4 regions of the Oceanimonas sp. MB9 genome follow, and region 4 is predicted to be linked to each of the others. Evidence: riboswitches for the same ligand, from Rfam matches in the RefSeq annotation. Region 4 holds a riboswitch; each other region holds the start of a gene.
The links. A riboswitch is a leader RNA that binds a small molecule or an ion and turns the genes downstream of it on or off. The one in region 4 is predicted to bind thiamine pyrophosphate.
Positions count from the first base shown of each region.

Region 1: it holds a riboswitch for thiamine pyrophosphate, as region 4 does, so the genes downstream of both, thiD (bifunctional hydroxymethylpyrimidine kinase/phosphomethylpyrimidine kinase) here and OJHNALOF_RS08420 (TonB-dependent receptor plug domain-containing protein) in region 4, are expected to answer to the same signal.
Region 2: it holds a riboswitch for thiamine pyrophosphate, as region 4 does, so the genes downstream of both, OJHNALOF_RS10545 (3-oxoacyl-ACP reductase) here and OJHNALOF_RS08420 (TonB-dependent receptor plug domain-containing protein) in region 4, are expected to answer to the same signal.
Region 3: it holds a riboswitch for thiamine pyrophosphate, as region 4 does, so the genes downstream of both, thiC (phosphomethylpyrimidine synthase ThiC) here and OJHNALOF_RS08420 (TonB-dependent receptor plug domain-containing protein) in region 4, are expected to answer to the same signal.

Region 1 is NZ_VFBE01000001.1:199,147-202,350, forward strand. It holds gene OJHNALOF_RS00970 (putative monovalent cation/H+ antiporter subunit A) at 1-832, opposite strand, end outside; gene thiD (bifunctional hydroxymethylpyrimidine kinase/phosphomethylpyrimidine kinase) at 1,034-1,840, opposite strand; TPP riboswitch at 1,876-1,975, opposite strand; gene polA (DNA polymerase I) at 2,280-3,204, opposite strand, start outside.
Region 2 is NZ_VFBE01000007.1:80,893-84,096, reverse strand. It holds gene OJHNALOF_RS10550 (LLM class flavin-dependent oxidoreductase) at 1-1,054, opposite strand, end outside; gene OJHNALOF_RS10545 (3-oxoacyl-ACP reductase) at 1,054-1,827, opposite strand; TPP riboswitch at 1,877-1,973, opposite strand; gene pyrC (dihydroorotase) at 2,170-3,201, shown strand.
Region 3 is NZ_VFBE01000003.1:13,028-16,231, forward strand. It holds gene OJHNALOF_RS01505 (exoribonuclease II) at 1-573, opposite strand, end outside; gene OJHNALOF_RS01510 (o-succinylbenzoic acid (OSB) synthetase) at 684-1,604, opposite strand; TPP riboswitch at 1,781-1,882, shown strand; gene thiC (phosphomethylpyrimidine synthase ThiC) at 1,957-3,204, shown strand, end outside.
Region 4 is NZ_VFBE01000005.1:1,095,607-1,098,810, reverse strand. It holds gene ggt (gamma-glutamyltransferase) at 1-1,303, shown strand, start outside; TPP riboswitch at 1,491-1,592, shown strand; gene OJHNALOF_RS08420 (TonB-dependent receptor plug domain-containing protein) at 1,645-3,204, shown strand, end outside.

The sequences.
Region 1 (3,204 bases), on a different contig from region 4:
CGGCACCAAACAGCGACAGTGCCAGCAGCCAGGCGTCGCTGCCCGCCATCACCGGCTGCAGCCGGGCCATCAGAAAGACCCCGGCCTTGACCATGGTGGCCGAGTGCAGGTAGGCGCTCACCGGGGTGGGCGCGGCCATGGCGTTGGGCAGCCAGAAATGGAATGGGGTCTGGGCCGACTTGGTAAAACACCCCGCCAGCACCAGCACCATCATCGGCAGGAACAACCCGTGCTGCTGCAGTGCCGCCCCTTGCGCCAACACCTCGCGTAGCTCAAAGCTGCCGGCCATCCAGCCCAGCATAATCAGCCCGGTCATCAGCGCCAGGCCACCACCCATGGTGACAAACAGCCCCTGCAGCGCCGCCTTGCGGGCTTTTTCCTGCTCGTGGTTAAAGCCGATCAGCAGGTAGGAGGTAATGCTGGTCAGCTCCCAGAATACAAACAGGCCGATAAGGTTGCTGCACAGCACCACCCCCAGCATGGCACTCATAAAGGCCAGCAGGTACATCATCAACTTGTGCCTGTCCGGGTTGCCTTCCAGGTAGCGACCGGCGTAAATCAGAATAAAGGTACCAATGCCGGTGATCAGCAGGGCGAACATCAGGCTCAGGCCATCCAGCAGAAAGCTGAGGCTGACGTTCAGGCTGGGAATCCAGTCGTAATAAAAGTGCACCACCTCGCCCCCGGTCACCCGGGGCCAGAAGCTCGCAAAATAGCCAAACAGGGCGGCCGGCAGGGCGGCCAGGCACCAGCCGATGTGCTTACCCAGTAAAGGGCTCAAACGCGGCACCAGAGCGGCCAGAATAAAACCTGCCAGAACGGCAACAAGCATACGCAAGGCTCCTTACAAAGCCCCTGGAAGGGCATCAGGATCGGCGAAAAATAAAGGAGAGACTCTGTAGAGCAGACTATAGCAGTGAAGTAATTGGATTAACTATCAGTAAGTTAATCAATTTTTTTATTGGTTATTAGCGCTGAAATACTACAAGCCGCCCCGGCCCGGCGCAAGGGGACCGGGGCGATAATGCCGGGGTCAGCGGGCAAAAAAGTGCTCTACCGGTCCCCGACCCTGGCCGATTTTGAGGCGAGCACCGGCCTCGATGGCGCGCTCGATATAGTGCTTGGCCGAGGCCACCGCCAGCTCCAGCTCCAGGCCCTGGGCCAGGTAGGACGCCAGGGCACCGGACAGGGTGCAGCCGGTGCCATGGGTGTTGGTGGTGATCACCCTGGGGGTGTCAAAGCAGCGCATGCCATCGCCATGCAACAGCCAGTCGGGGCTGCGCGGCTCCTGCTGCAAAAAGCCGCCCTTGAGCAGCACCGCCCGGCATTTCAGCTCCTTCAGGGCCGCGAGCAACGGCTCGACCTCGCGCAGCGAGGCCGGTACCTGGCGATCGGTCAGGCAGGCCGCTTCCGGCAGGTTGGGGGTGATCACATCCGCCAGGGGCAACAGCCGCTGCTTCAGGCTTTGCACCGCCTCCGGAGCCAGCAGCATGTCGCCGTTGGCGCTGACCATCACCGGATCCACCACCAGATGCCGGGGCCGGTATTGTTCCAGGGCATCGGCCACGGTGTTGATGGTGTCGACGTCGCCCAGCATGCCCACCTTGACCGCCGCCACCGGCAAATCGCCGAACACGGCATCGAGCTGGGCGCGAATAATGTCCTGAGGAATGGGGTGCACCGCAGACACGCCACGGGTGTTTTGGGCGGTAATGGCGGTGAGCACCGAACAGGCATAGCCACCGGTGGCGGAAATGGCCTTGATGTCGGCCTGAACACCGGCACCGCCGCCGCTGTCGGAGCCGGCAATGGAGAGAATAATGGCTTTGCTGCTGTGCATGTCCTTATGGTCCTCGTGAGGCGGGGAACCTCATCGGACATCTGCCGCCGGTTCCCTACGCCAGTATCAACTGGATCAGGTTCAACGGGTTCGGCGCCTTGCCGTCTCAGCCTTGCGGCTCCCCGACCAATGGCCCGATGATAACCAGCCCTTCCCCCAAATGCCAGCGGAGGCCCTGAACGGTTTTCGGCAGCAAAACTGTAACCTTTTTACAAAAAATTAATTTTGTATACAAGTTACAGGGAATTCTGAAACAGGCAAAAAAAACGCCTTCAGCAGTCATGCTGAAGGCGGCCTGAGCAGTCACGTATCGAATGCACAAATGAAAGTCAGACAGGGATGTCCCTGCCTCTGTACCTGAAGCTACTTTACTCTCGAACCGAGGCCGAGAAAAGCCCCAATCCGTAATTTTATTTCATTTCTGTTTTTTTACACCAGATCAGTGAGCCTGATCCCAGTTGTCTCCCACCCCGGCTTCCACCAGCAGGGGCACATCCAGGGTGGCCGCCTGCTGCATCAGTGCACAGATGTTCTCTCGGTAGGCGTCCACCTTGTCTTCACGAATTTCAAACACCAGTTCATCGTGCACCTGCATCAGCATGCGCACTTCGCCCTCGGGCAACCTGGTCAGCCAGTCACTCACCCGCACCATGGCCTTCTTGATAATGTCGGCGGCGGTACCCTGCATGGGCGCATTGATGGCCGCCCGTTCGGCGCCCTTGCGCCGAGCGCCGTTTTTGGACTTGATCTCAGGCAGGTAGAGCCGGCGGCCGAACAGGGTGGATACATAGCCACGCTCGCTGGCCTGCTCCCGCGTGTCTTCCATGTAGCGCAGCACGCCCGGATAGCGTTCGAAGTAGATGTTCATATAGTCCTGGGCCTCGTTACGGCCAATGCCCAGCTGACGCGCCAGGCCAAAGGCGCTCATGCCGTAGATCAGGCCAAAGTTGATGGCCTTGGCCCGGCGACGCTGCTCGGTGCTGACCTCATCCACCGGCACGCCAAATACCTCGGCGGCGGTGGCACGGTGAATGTCCTGGCCATGGGCAAAGGCATCGAGCAACCCCTTGTCCTGAGACAGGTGCGCCATGATGCGCAGCTCAATCTGGGAGTAGTCCGCCGCCACCAGCTTGTAGCCGGGCTCGGCCACAAAGGCCTGGCGAATGCGGCGACCTTCGGTGGTGCGAATGGGAATGTTCTGCAGGTTGGGATCCGACGACGACAACCGCCCGGTGGCGGTGTTGGCCTGATGATAGGAGGTATGAATACGGCCGCTGTGCTCGTTGACCATTTGCGGCAGCTTGTCGGTATAGGTGGACTTGAGCTTGCTCAGGGCCCGGTATTCCATCAGCAGTTTGGGCAGG
Region 2 (3,204 bases), on a different contig from region 4:
CCAGCAGCTGGCGCACCGTGGGCTGCTCGGTCTCGATAATGCGCAGCACGGTGGCGTAGCGACCTTTCGGGCCGGTAAACACCTCGAGCGACGGTAGCGCCGGCACCGGGGCATCCAGCTCCCAGCCGGAGCAGTCCTGGCCCACATAGGTTCCGAGCTGACGCAGGGAGGCATCGGCGGGCAGCAGCTCGTCCAGCTCCCGTTGCTTGGCCTTGGCTTCGGCCTCGGTAGAGGCCACATAGGTCACCAGCCCGGGCATGATGGGCACGTTCACATTGCGGCCGGCGTCCTTTACCCGGCGCTTGATATCCCGGTAATAGTCCTGGGCCGCCGGCAGATCATAGGCCACCGCGTAAATGGCTTCGGCACACTGGGCCGCCAGGGTACGGCCCTGCTCCGACGCACCGGCCTGAAACAGCACCGGATGCCCCTGAGGCGGGCGCGGCACATTGAGCGGGCCGTCCACCAGAAAGAACTCGCCATGGTGATTGATGGGATTCACCTTGTCGGGATCGGCATAGTGGCCGGCGCGATCCATCACCAGGGCGTCTTGCTGCCAGGAGTCCCACAGTTTGAGCACCGCATTCACAAACTCCTCGGCCCGGCGATAACGCTCGGCGTGGGCCGGCATGGTCTCGTAACCGTGGTTACGGGCTTCCACGTCAAACATGGAGGTCACCACGTTCCAGCCCATGCGGCCGTTGGAGATATGATCCAGCGAGGCCATCATGCGGGCGGCGTGAAACGGCGTGAAAAAGGTGCTCGACACCGTGCTGATAAAACCGATGCGGTCCGTGGCCCGGCTCATGGCCGCCATGGCGGTGAGCGGCTCCAAAAACCAGTAGCTGCCGTCCGCCACATTGCCGGTAGACTGGCCGTCGGCAAAGAACACCGCGTCCAGCTTGCCCCGCTCGGCGGTTTGCGCCAGCCGCTCGTAATAGCGAATGTCACCCAGCTGCTCTACCGCCGAGTTGGGATGACGCCAGGCCGCCCTGTGATGGCCACAGCCGAACAGAAACAGGTTCAGGTGCATCATGCGTTGATTCATGTTCATCAGTTTTTCACCAGGCCGCCGTCCACCACCAGGTTCTGGCCGGTCACCGAACGCGACCAGGGCGAGGCAAAGAACAGGGTCGCATCGGCAAATTCCGCCGGCGTGGTCACTCGGCGCAGCGGGGTATTGGCGGCAATGTAGTCAAACACCGCTTCCGGGGTGGCGGCAGAAGCATCCGTGGTGCGCAACAGGCCGCCGGAGACCATGTTGACGGTAATGCCGTCGGGGCCCAGATCCTGAGACAGGGTGCGGGTCAGCGACAGCAGCGCGGCCTTGGCGGCGGTATAGTCGTGGTAGGGCACCACCGGGTTCTGGAACAGGTTGGTGCCCACGTTGACGATACGGCCAAAGCCGGTTTTACGCATGCCGGCCAGGGCCGCGCGGGTGGTGTTGATGGCACCGCCCACCACGCCTTCCAGCTGCTGGTTCAGGTGCTCCCAGGCCAGCTCCTGGGCGTGAGTGCGGGCGTCGCCATTAAAGGAAAACGCCGGCAGGGCGTTGTTGATAACCGTGGTCACCGGGCTACCGAAATGGGCCTCGGCCTGATCAAACATGGCCTGCACCGCGGCGGCATCGGTCACGTCGGCCTGAATGGCCAGCGCTTGCTGCGGCGCCTCGGCCGCCAGTGCTTGCGCCGCCTCGGCGCTGCTCAGGTAGTTGATCACCACCCTGGCACCTTCGCGCAAAAAGGCGCGCACCAGATGTTCGCCCAGGCCACGGGCCCCGCCGGTGACCAGCACCAGTTGTTCGTTTAACGGAATGGATGTTTGCATTCTCTACCTCGAAGCTGAGGCGAAGGCATGATGAGGCAGCAATGGCGCAAGGCCGGCAGGCTGACATCCCTTCGCCAGTATGAACTGGATCAGGTTCAACGGGTGTTATCTCAGCCCTGCATTGCAGGACACCCCGTGTCTCGGCAAAGACCATAACATACCCCTGCGCCCAAGAGCGAGAGGCGTGAGGGGGAAGGCGTGAGGAGAAAAACTCCTTACCAGGCCGTCTGTTTTTCACCTCTCCCTTCACGCCTCATCCCTCACATTTTCAGAAGTTTGGTGAAAAAGGCCCGTGGGTGGATAATAAAGGCCTCGAAAGCAATGGATAACGCCGAGCCCACTATGACCACACTGACCATTACCCGCCCCGACGACTGGCACCTGCACCTGCGCGACGGTGAGCAACTGAAAGACACCGTTCGCGACGCCAGCCGCTATCTGGGCCGCGCCCTTGTGATGCCCAACCTGGTGCCCCCCGTGACCACCACCGAGCTGGCAAAGGAATACCGCGAGCGCATTCTGGCGGTGCGCCCCGAAGGCAGCCGGTTTGAGCCGGTGATGAGCCTGTATCTCACCGACAACACTCAAGCCGAGGAAATTCGCAAGGGCCGTGCCAGCGGTGACATTGTGGCCTGCAAACTGTATCCGGCCGGCGCCACCACCAACTCCGACTCCGGCGTGACCGATGTGAAAAACATCTATCCGGTGCTGGAAGCCATGCAGGAGACCGGCACCCTGCTGCTGGTGCACGGCGAAGTCACCGACTCCCGCATCGATATCTTCGACCGTGAAAAAGTGTTTCTGGAAACCGTGCTGCCCGACGTGGTGCGCGACTTTCCCGACCTCAAGATCGTACTGGAACACATCACCACCGAGCATGCGGTGCACTTTGTAGAGCAGGCCGGCGACAATGTGGCCGCCACCATTACCGCTCACCACCTGCTGTTCAACCGCAACCACATGCTGGTGGGCGGCATTCGTCCGCACTACTACTGCCTGCCCATTCTCAAGCGCAATACCCATCAAGCGGCGCTGGTGCGCGCCGCCACCAGCGGCAGCAAAAAGTTCTTTATGGGCACCGACTCGGCACCGCACTTTCAGCACCGCAAGGAAGCCGCCTGCGGCTGCGCCGGCGCCTATACCTCGCACGCCGCCGTGGAGCTGTATGCAGAAGCCTTTGAAGAGGCCGGCGCCCTGGACAAGCTGGAAGCCTTTACCAGCTTCAACGGTCCCGACTTCTACGGCCTGCCCCGCAACGAAGACACCATCACCCTGGTGAAAGAGTCCTGGACCGTGGGCGAAACCCTGCCTCTGGGCGGCGATAAACTGGTGCCCATTCGCGCCGGCGAAGAAATTGGCTGGATGGTGAAATAACCC
Region 3 (3,204 bases), on a different contig from region 4:
CTGACGGGGCAGGGTGTCTTCCAGCAGTTCCCACTGTTCCCTGTCCTGGGGTGCTTGGTTGGCCAGACTGTTGCGGGCCAGCACCACCCACCAGGGGGCGATGGGATCGTCCACGCCGGCGATCAGCTCTACCACTTCGGCGAAAAAGCCGTTGTCTTTCAGGGCGTGGCGCTTGAGATCGGCCAGGATCCAGTCGCCTTCCTTCAGGTTCTTTTCGTTCATCCCCTTGATGGTGCGGGCCTTGATGGCGTCTTTCATCAGCGGGTGATCGGGCACAATATTGAGCCGGTCACGGAACCACTTCACCCGGGCCACAAAGCGGGTCAGGCCGGGCTCCAGCAGGGTCTCTGGCTCAACCAGTTCCTTGTCGTTTTCGGTGCGCAGCACGGCGGTGATGCGATCGCCGTGCATCACCTTTTTCATGTGCGGCGGCGGAATGAAATAGCTTTCCTTGTCACTGACTTCGAGAAAGCCGAAGCCTTTGGAGGTGCCTTTGACCATGCCTTCCTTGGTGGGAAGGGTGTCGCGGATTTGTTGCTTGAGCTGGGCCAGCAGGGGGTTGTCTTGAAACATGTGTTGGGAACCTGTCGAAATATCGGCCTGACTATACGTATTTACCCTCGAATTGCCAAGAACACCTTGTCTTTTGCACTATTTTGGTGCGTTCTTTTTTGGTGCTTTTATCAACAACCCGGGCCATACACCAGGGTGGTATTTTGCGCTTCCGGCTGCCCCTGGGCGTTCACGCCGCTGTGCAGCAAATAGCGCAGGCCGTCGAGCTGGGCCGGGCTGTTCGGCGTCAGTTCCCCCGCCAGTTGCGCAATGTGCCGGTGGCCCAGGCCGCTTTCCAGATTGCCCGCCAGCATCACGTCCAGCCCCTGTGCTCGAGCACCGTCGGCCAGTTGCCGGCACAGGGCGGGCTCGCCCAGCAGAGAGGGGCGCAGCACCAGGGCACGCAGCCCCTCAAAGGGCGCCGGCACCCGGCCGCCGCAGCGGTCGGCGCAGCGGTCGGCGCTGAGCGCCACCGGCCAGTCGTGTTGCCGGGCCAGTGTCCGCGTGTGGGCGTCATCGAGGCCCGGATCCAGAATCCAGTCAATGGCGCCGCCGTCAATGCGCTGCCACAGGCCGGACAACTGCGTTTCGCTCAGTCGGCCGCCGGCGTCCAGCATCAGTTTCAGGCCGGGCACCAGCAGGGTCAGTTCGCGCACCAGGCCGGCATCAAACTGCACATCGCCGCTCAGGGTCAGCCAGGCTCGAGTGGGATGCACTCGGCGGCAACGCCAGGCGCGAATAATGGGTTCCCGCTCACCTTCCAGCAGCGGCAGGCTGGAGGCGGCCGCCGCGGTGGGAGGCGTGAGCGCGCAGCCCAGACCAAAGCGAACCCAGGGCAGGGTGGCCTGGTGTTCAAGGCCCTGCGTCAGCCGCTCGCAGGCGGCCAGCAGTTCGGCTTCGGTGTCTGCCAATTCGGCGGTCACCGGCGGCGCCACCTCGCCCCAGTGGCCGTCAATATTCACGTAAAAACCGTGGCGACGGCGCACGGCAACGCCATCAATCTGCTTTTCCTTGGTCAGCGGCAGGGCATAGCGATAAACCGAAATGGGCATGGGCGTGGCTTCCGAATAATTACTTTTATATAAAGGTAACACGCCGGCGCGACCGGCAACAGTATTCCTGGCAGTGCGACAGGCCATGCCAAAAAGTTTGCGATCGCTGCTTTTTCGGCTGTGGCGCAAGGGGGACAAGTCCTTTGCTTTTGTGAACTCGGTCTGGTTATACTGCGACCATCTTGTCGGAGTGCCCTCATGGGCTGAGACCGCGAAAGCGGGATCCGTTGAACCTGATCAGGCTAATACCTGCGAAGGGAAGCAAGTAAAGAATGTGCCACCGGATGTAGGCAGTTCTTTATCAACACTCCCGACAAGCATTTCACCAAATGGACGCAAAAGTGAGATCGCTATGTCAAAAAAAGTAAACCGTCGTGAAGTTCGCAGCCAGGCCCAGGAATACATTCACAACCTGAAGGGCGAACCCTTTCCTAACTCATCCCGTATTTATCTTGAAGGCTCACGCCCGGACCTGAAGGTCGCCATGCGTGAAATCGCCCTGGCCGACAGCTTCAAGGGCGGCAGCGAAGAAAACCCCATTTTCGAGCCCAATGCGCCGGTGCCGGTGTACGACACCTCCGGTGCCTACGGCGATCCCGAGTCCGAAATTGATGTCCGCCGTGGCCTGCCCCAGCTGCGCCACCAGTGGATTCTGGAACGCAACGACACCGAGGAGCTGGAAAACGCCACCTCCCATTTCACCCAGCAGCGCATGGCCGATGACGGCCTGGATCACCTGCGCTTCGAGCACCTGCCCAAGCCCCGCAAGGCCAAGCTGGGCCAGTGCGTAACCCAGATGCACTATGCCCGCAAAGGCATTATCACCCCCGAGATGGAATACATCGCCATTCGCGAAAACATGGGCCGCGAGCGGGTGCGGGACGAGCTGCTGCGCAAGCAGCATCCGGGTGAGAGCTTTGGCGCCAACCTGCCGGAAAACATCACCCCCGAATTTGTGCGCAAGGAAGTGGCCGAAGGCCGCGCCATCATTCCCGCCAACATCAACCACCCGGAAGCCGAGCCCATGATCATCGGCCGCAACTTTCTGGTGAAGATCAACGCCAACATCGGCAACTCGGCGGTGACCTCCTCCATCGAGGAAGAAGTGGAGAAACTGGTGTGGTCCACCCGCTGGGGTGCCGACACCGTGATGGACCTGTCCACCGGCCGCTACATTCACGAAACCCGTGAGTGGATCCTGCGCAACAGCCCGGTGCCCATCGGTACCGTGCCCATCTACCAGGCGCTGGAAAAGGTGAACGGCGTGGCCGAAGACCTGACCTGGGAGGTGTTCCGCGACACCCTGATCGAACAGGCCGAGCAGGGCGTGGACTATTTCACCATTCACGCCGGCGTGCTGCTGCGCTATGTGCCCATGACCGCCAAGCGCGTCACCGGCATCGTGTCCCGCGGCGGCTCCATCATGGCCAAGTGGTGCCTCACCCACCACAAGGAAAGCTTCCTGTACGAGAACTTCCGCGAGATCTGTGAAATCTGCGCCGCCTACGATGTGTCCCTGTCCCTGGGTGATGGCATGCGCCCGGGCTCCATCGCCGACGCCAACGACGAGGCCCAGTTTGCCGAGCTGCACACGCTTGGT
Region 4 (3,204 bases):
CACCATGAGCCTTGAGCAGACCCTGGCCCCCGCCATTGAGGTGGCGGAGCAGGGCTTTACCGTGACCGACAACTTTCACCGCATCGCTCAAAAAAACGAACACAAGTTCGCCCGCTTTGAGCCCAGCCGCGCCCTGTATCTGCAGAACGGCAAAGCCCTGCCCGTGGGCAGCCATTTCAGCAACCCGGATCTGGCCGCCACCTACCGGGCCATTGCCAAAGGCGGCGCTCAGGCCTTTTATGAAGGCGACATCGCCCGCGACATTGTGGCGGCGGTCAACCAGCCGCCGGTGGTGGACGGCGTCAGCGTGCTGAGCGCCACCATGACCCTGAACGATCTCAAAGATTACGAAGTGCGGCTGCGTCAGCCCATTCATTCCACCTACCGGGGCTATGACGTCTATGGCATGGCGCCGCCGTCAAGCGGCGGCATTGCCATTGCCCAGGCACTGAACCTGCTGGAAACCCGGGATCTGTCGGCGGCTTCACGCACCGAGGTGGAACACCTGTATCTGGAAGCCTCGCGCCTGGCCTTTGCCGACCGGAACGCCTATGTGGCCGACACCGAATTCACCGACGTGCCCATCGCCGGCCTGCTGTCCAAGGAATATGCCAAACACCGGGCCCCGCAGCTGGAAGCCCGGGCCGCCGGCCAGCGCGGGCCGGGAGATCCCTTCGCCTATCAGGACGATCCTTCCGTGCCCCTGCGCCCTGCCGCCGCCGGCCTGATGCAGGAGTCGGCCCACACCACCCACCTGGCGGTGTCGGACCGGCACGGCAACGTGGTGGCCTACACCTTTACCATTGAAGACTGGGGCGGCAGCGGCATTGTGGTGCCGGGCCGGGGCTTTTTGCTCAACAACGAGCTCACCGACTTTGACTTCAGTGCGCCGCACCCCAACGTGGCCGAAGCCTTCAAGCGGCCCCGCTCCAGCATGAGCCCCACCATAGTGCTGCGCGACGGCAAGCCCGCCTTTACCATAGGCTCACCCGGCGGCTCCACCATCATCACCACCGTGCTGCAGACCATGGTCAACCACATCGATCTGGGCATGTCGCTGGCCGATGCCCTCGCAGCCCCGCGCATGAGCCAGCGCAACGGCGACACCACCCTGGTGGAAACCCTGCTCGGCTTTCCCGGCAGCGAGCAGGCCAGGGCGCTCGAAGCCCTGGGCCACCGCTTTGTGGAAACCGACCAGATTGGCGCCGCCAACGGCATTGCCTTTCATGCCGACGGCTCGGTCACCGCGGTCAGTGAACCCCGCCGCCACGGCGTGGGCACCGCCCTGGTGCAGCAGCAGTAAGCCCCGTCAAAGGGTGGCTTGTCCGCCCTTTGAGTTATTCCCATGACGTCGGTTGCACCCCAGCAACCGGCACCTCTCCGTCGAGAAATATCTCCGGCCGTCTTCGTCACTAAATAACCGGATTCGGCCGGTTTTTATCGATTTCTATTACCGAATGCGTATAATTCCGCTCGCCTTATAACCAAGGCCAAATCCTAAGGGGTGGCATTTCCGCCTGAGATGCGCAACGCGCGAACCCTTTGAACCTGATCCGGTTGATACCGGCGTAGGAATAGGAAGCTCACAACGCCCTGCCCTGCTCGTATTGTTACCGGGTCTTCGCACTGAAATGGAGATGTAAAGTGCCGAGACTGACCCCCTTTGTTCCTTCTGCCCTGACCCTGGCCATGGCGGCCACCCTGCCGGCCCAGGCCGAGGAAAATACAGAATCCGTTTACACCCTGGCCCCCGTGCTGGTGACTTCCAGCTTTCGGGAAGACACCCTGCAGGACACCGCCGCCAGCGTGAGCGTGATCGATGAAGCCGAGCTCGACAAGCCAAACACCAACCACCTGGAAGACGTGTTGGCCAAGGCCCCCAACGTCAACCTGAGTGCCGGTGCATCCCGGGGCAAGTTTTACCAGATCCGTGGTGTGGGCGAGCGCAGCCAGTTTATTGGGGTGGTCAACCCTTCGGTGGGCGTGGTGGTGGACGGCATCGACATGAGCGCCATGACCACGGGCGCCACCCTGCTGGATGCCAGTCAGGTTGAAGTGCTGCGCGGCCCGCAGGGCAGCCTGTATGGCGCCAACGCCCTGGCCGGGCTGATTAACGTGCGTGCCAACGAGCCCACCGATACACCGGAAGGCAATGTGGAGCTGACCCTGGGGGAATACAACACCCGCAACCTGAGTGCGGCCGTGGGTGGCCCCATCAATGACAAGGTAGGTTATCGCATTGCGGCCCAGCGCAACCTGAGCGACGGCTTTATTACCAATGATTATTTAAACGCCGACAATACCAACAACATTGATGAAACCCTGCTGCGCACCAAGTTTCGCATTGCCGCCAGCGACGATCTGGATCTGGATCTGACCGCGTTTTACGCCAATATCGACAACGGCTACGATGCCTTCTCCCTCGACAACAGCCGCCATACCCTGTCGGACAACCCGGGCCATGATCGCCAGGAAACCATTGCCCTGTCGGGCAAGGCCAGCTGGTATGGCGTTGAAGCCTTTATTCTGGAAACCGCCCTGGCGGTGAACAAGAGCAACCTGGAATACGGCTATGATGTGGACTGGGCCAACCCCGGCCTCGGTGGCTACAGTGCCACCGACAACTACCAGCGGGACGAGCGCGGCGCCACCGCCGATATTCGCTTTATCTCCACCGAGCAGTCCGCTCTGTTCAATGGCCGCACCGACTGGACCGGCGGAGTCTATTTCTTTCACCGCAGCTCGGATCTGACCCGTCGTTACACCTTCGCCCCACAACACTTCACCAGCGAATATGAAGCCAACCGGGTGGCCACCTATGGCGAGCTGGAAACGGCCCTTACCGACCAGCTGACCCTGATCAACGGCCTGCGGGTAGAGCAGGATCGCACTCAATACCGTGACAGCGACAACAATGGCAGCGATCCTGTCGATCTGCTCTGGGGCGGCCGGGTGGCACTGGAATACCAGGCCGACGCCAGTAGCATGTATTACGCCCTGATCTCCCGGGGCTACAAGGTGGGCGGCTATAACGCCACCGGCGATCTGCCCGCCGAGCTGCGCGATTTTGAGGCCGAAACCCTGTGGAACTACGAACTTGGCGCCAAGCATAGCCTGCTGGACAATCGCCTTAACACTCAGCTGGCCCTGTTCTTTCAGCAGCGGGATGACGCTCAGATCAGCGCCTATCGCAACGTAAGGCGT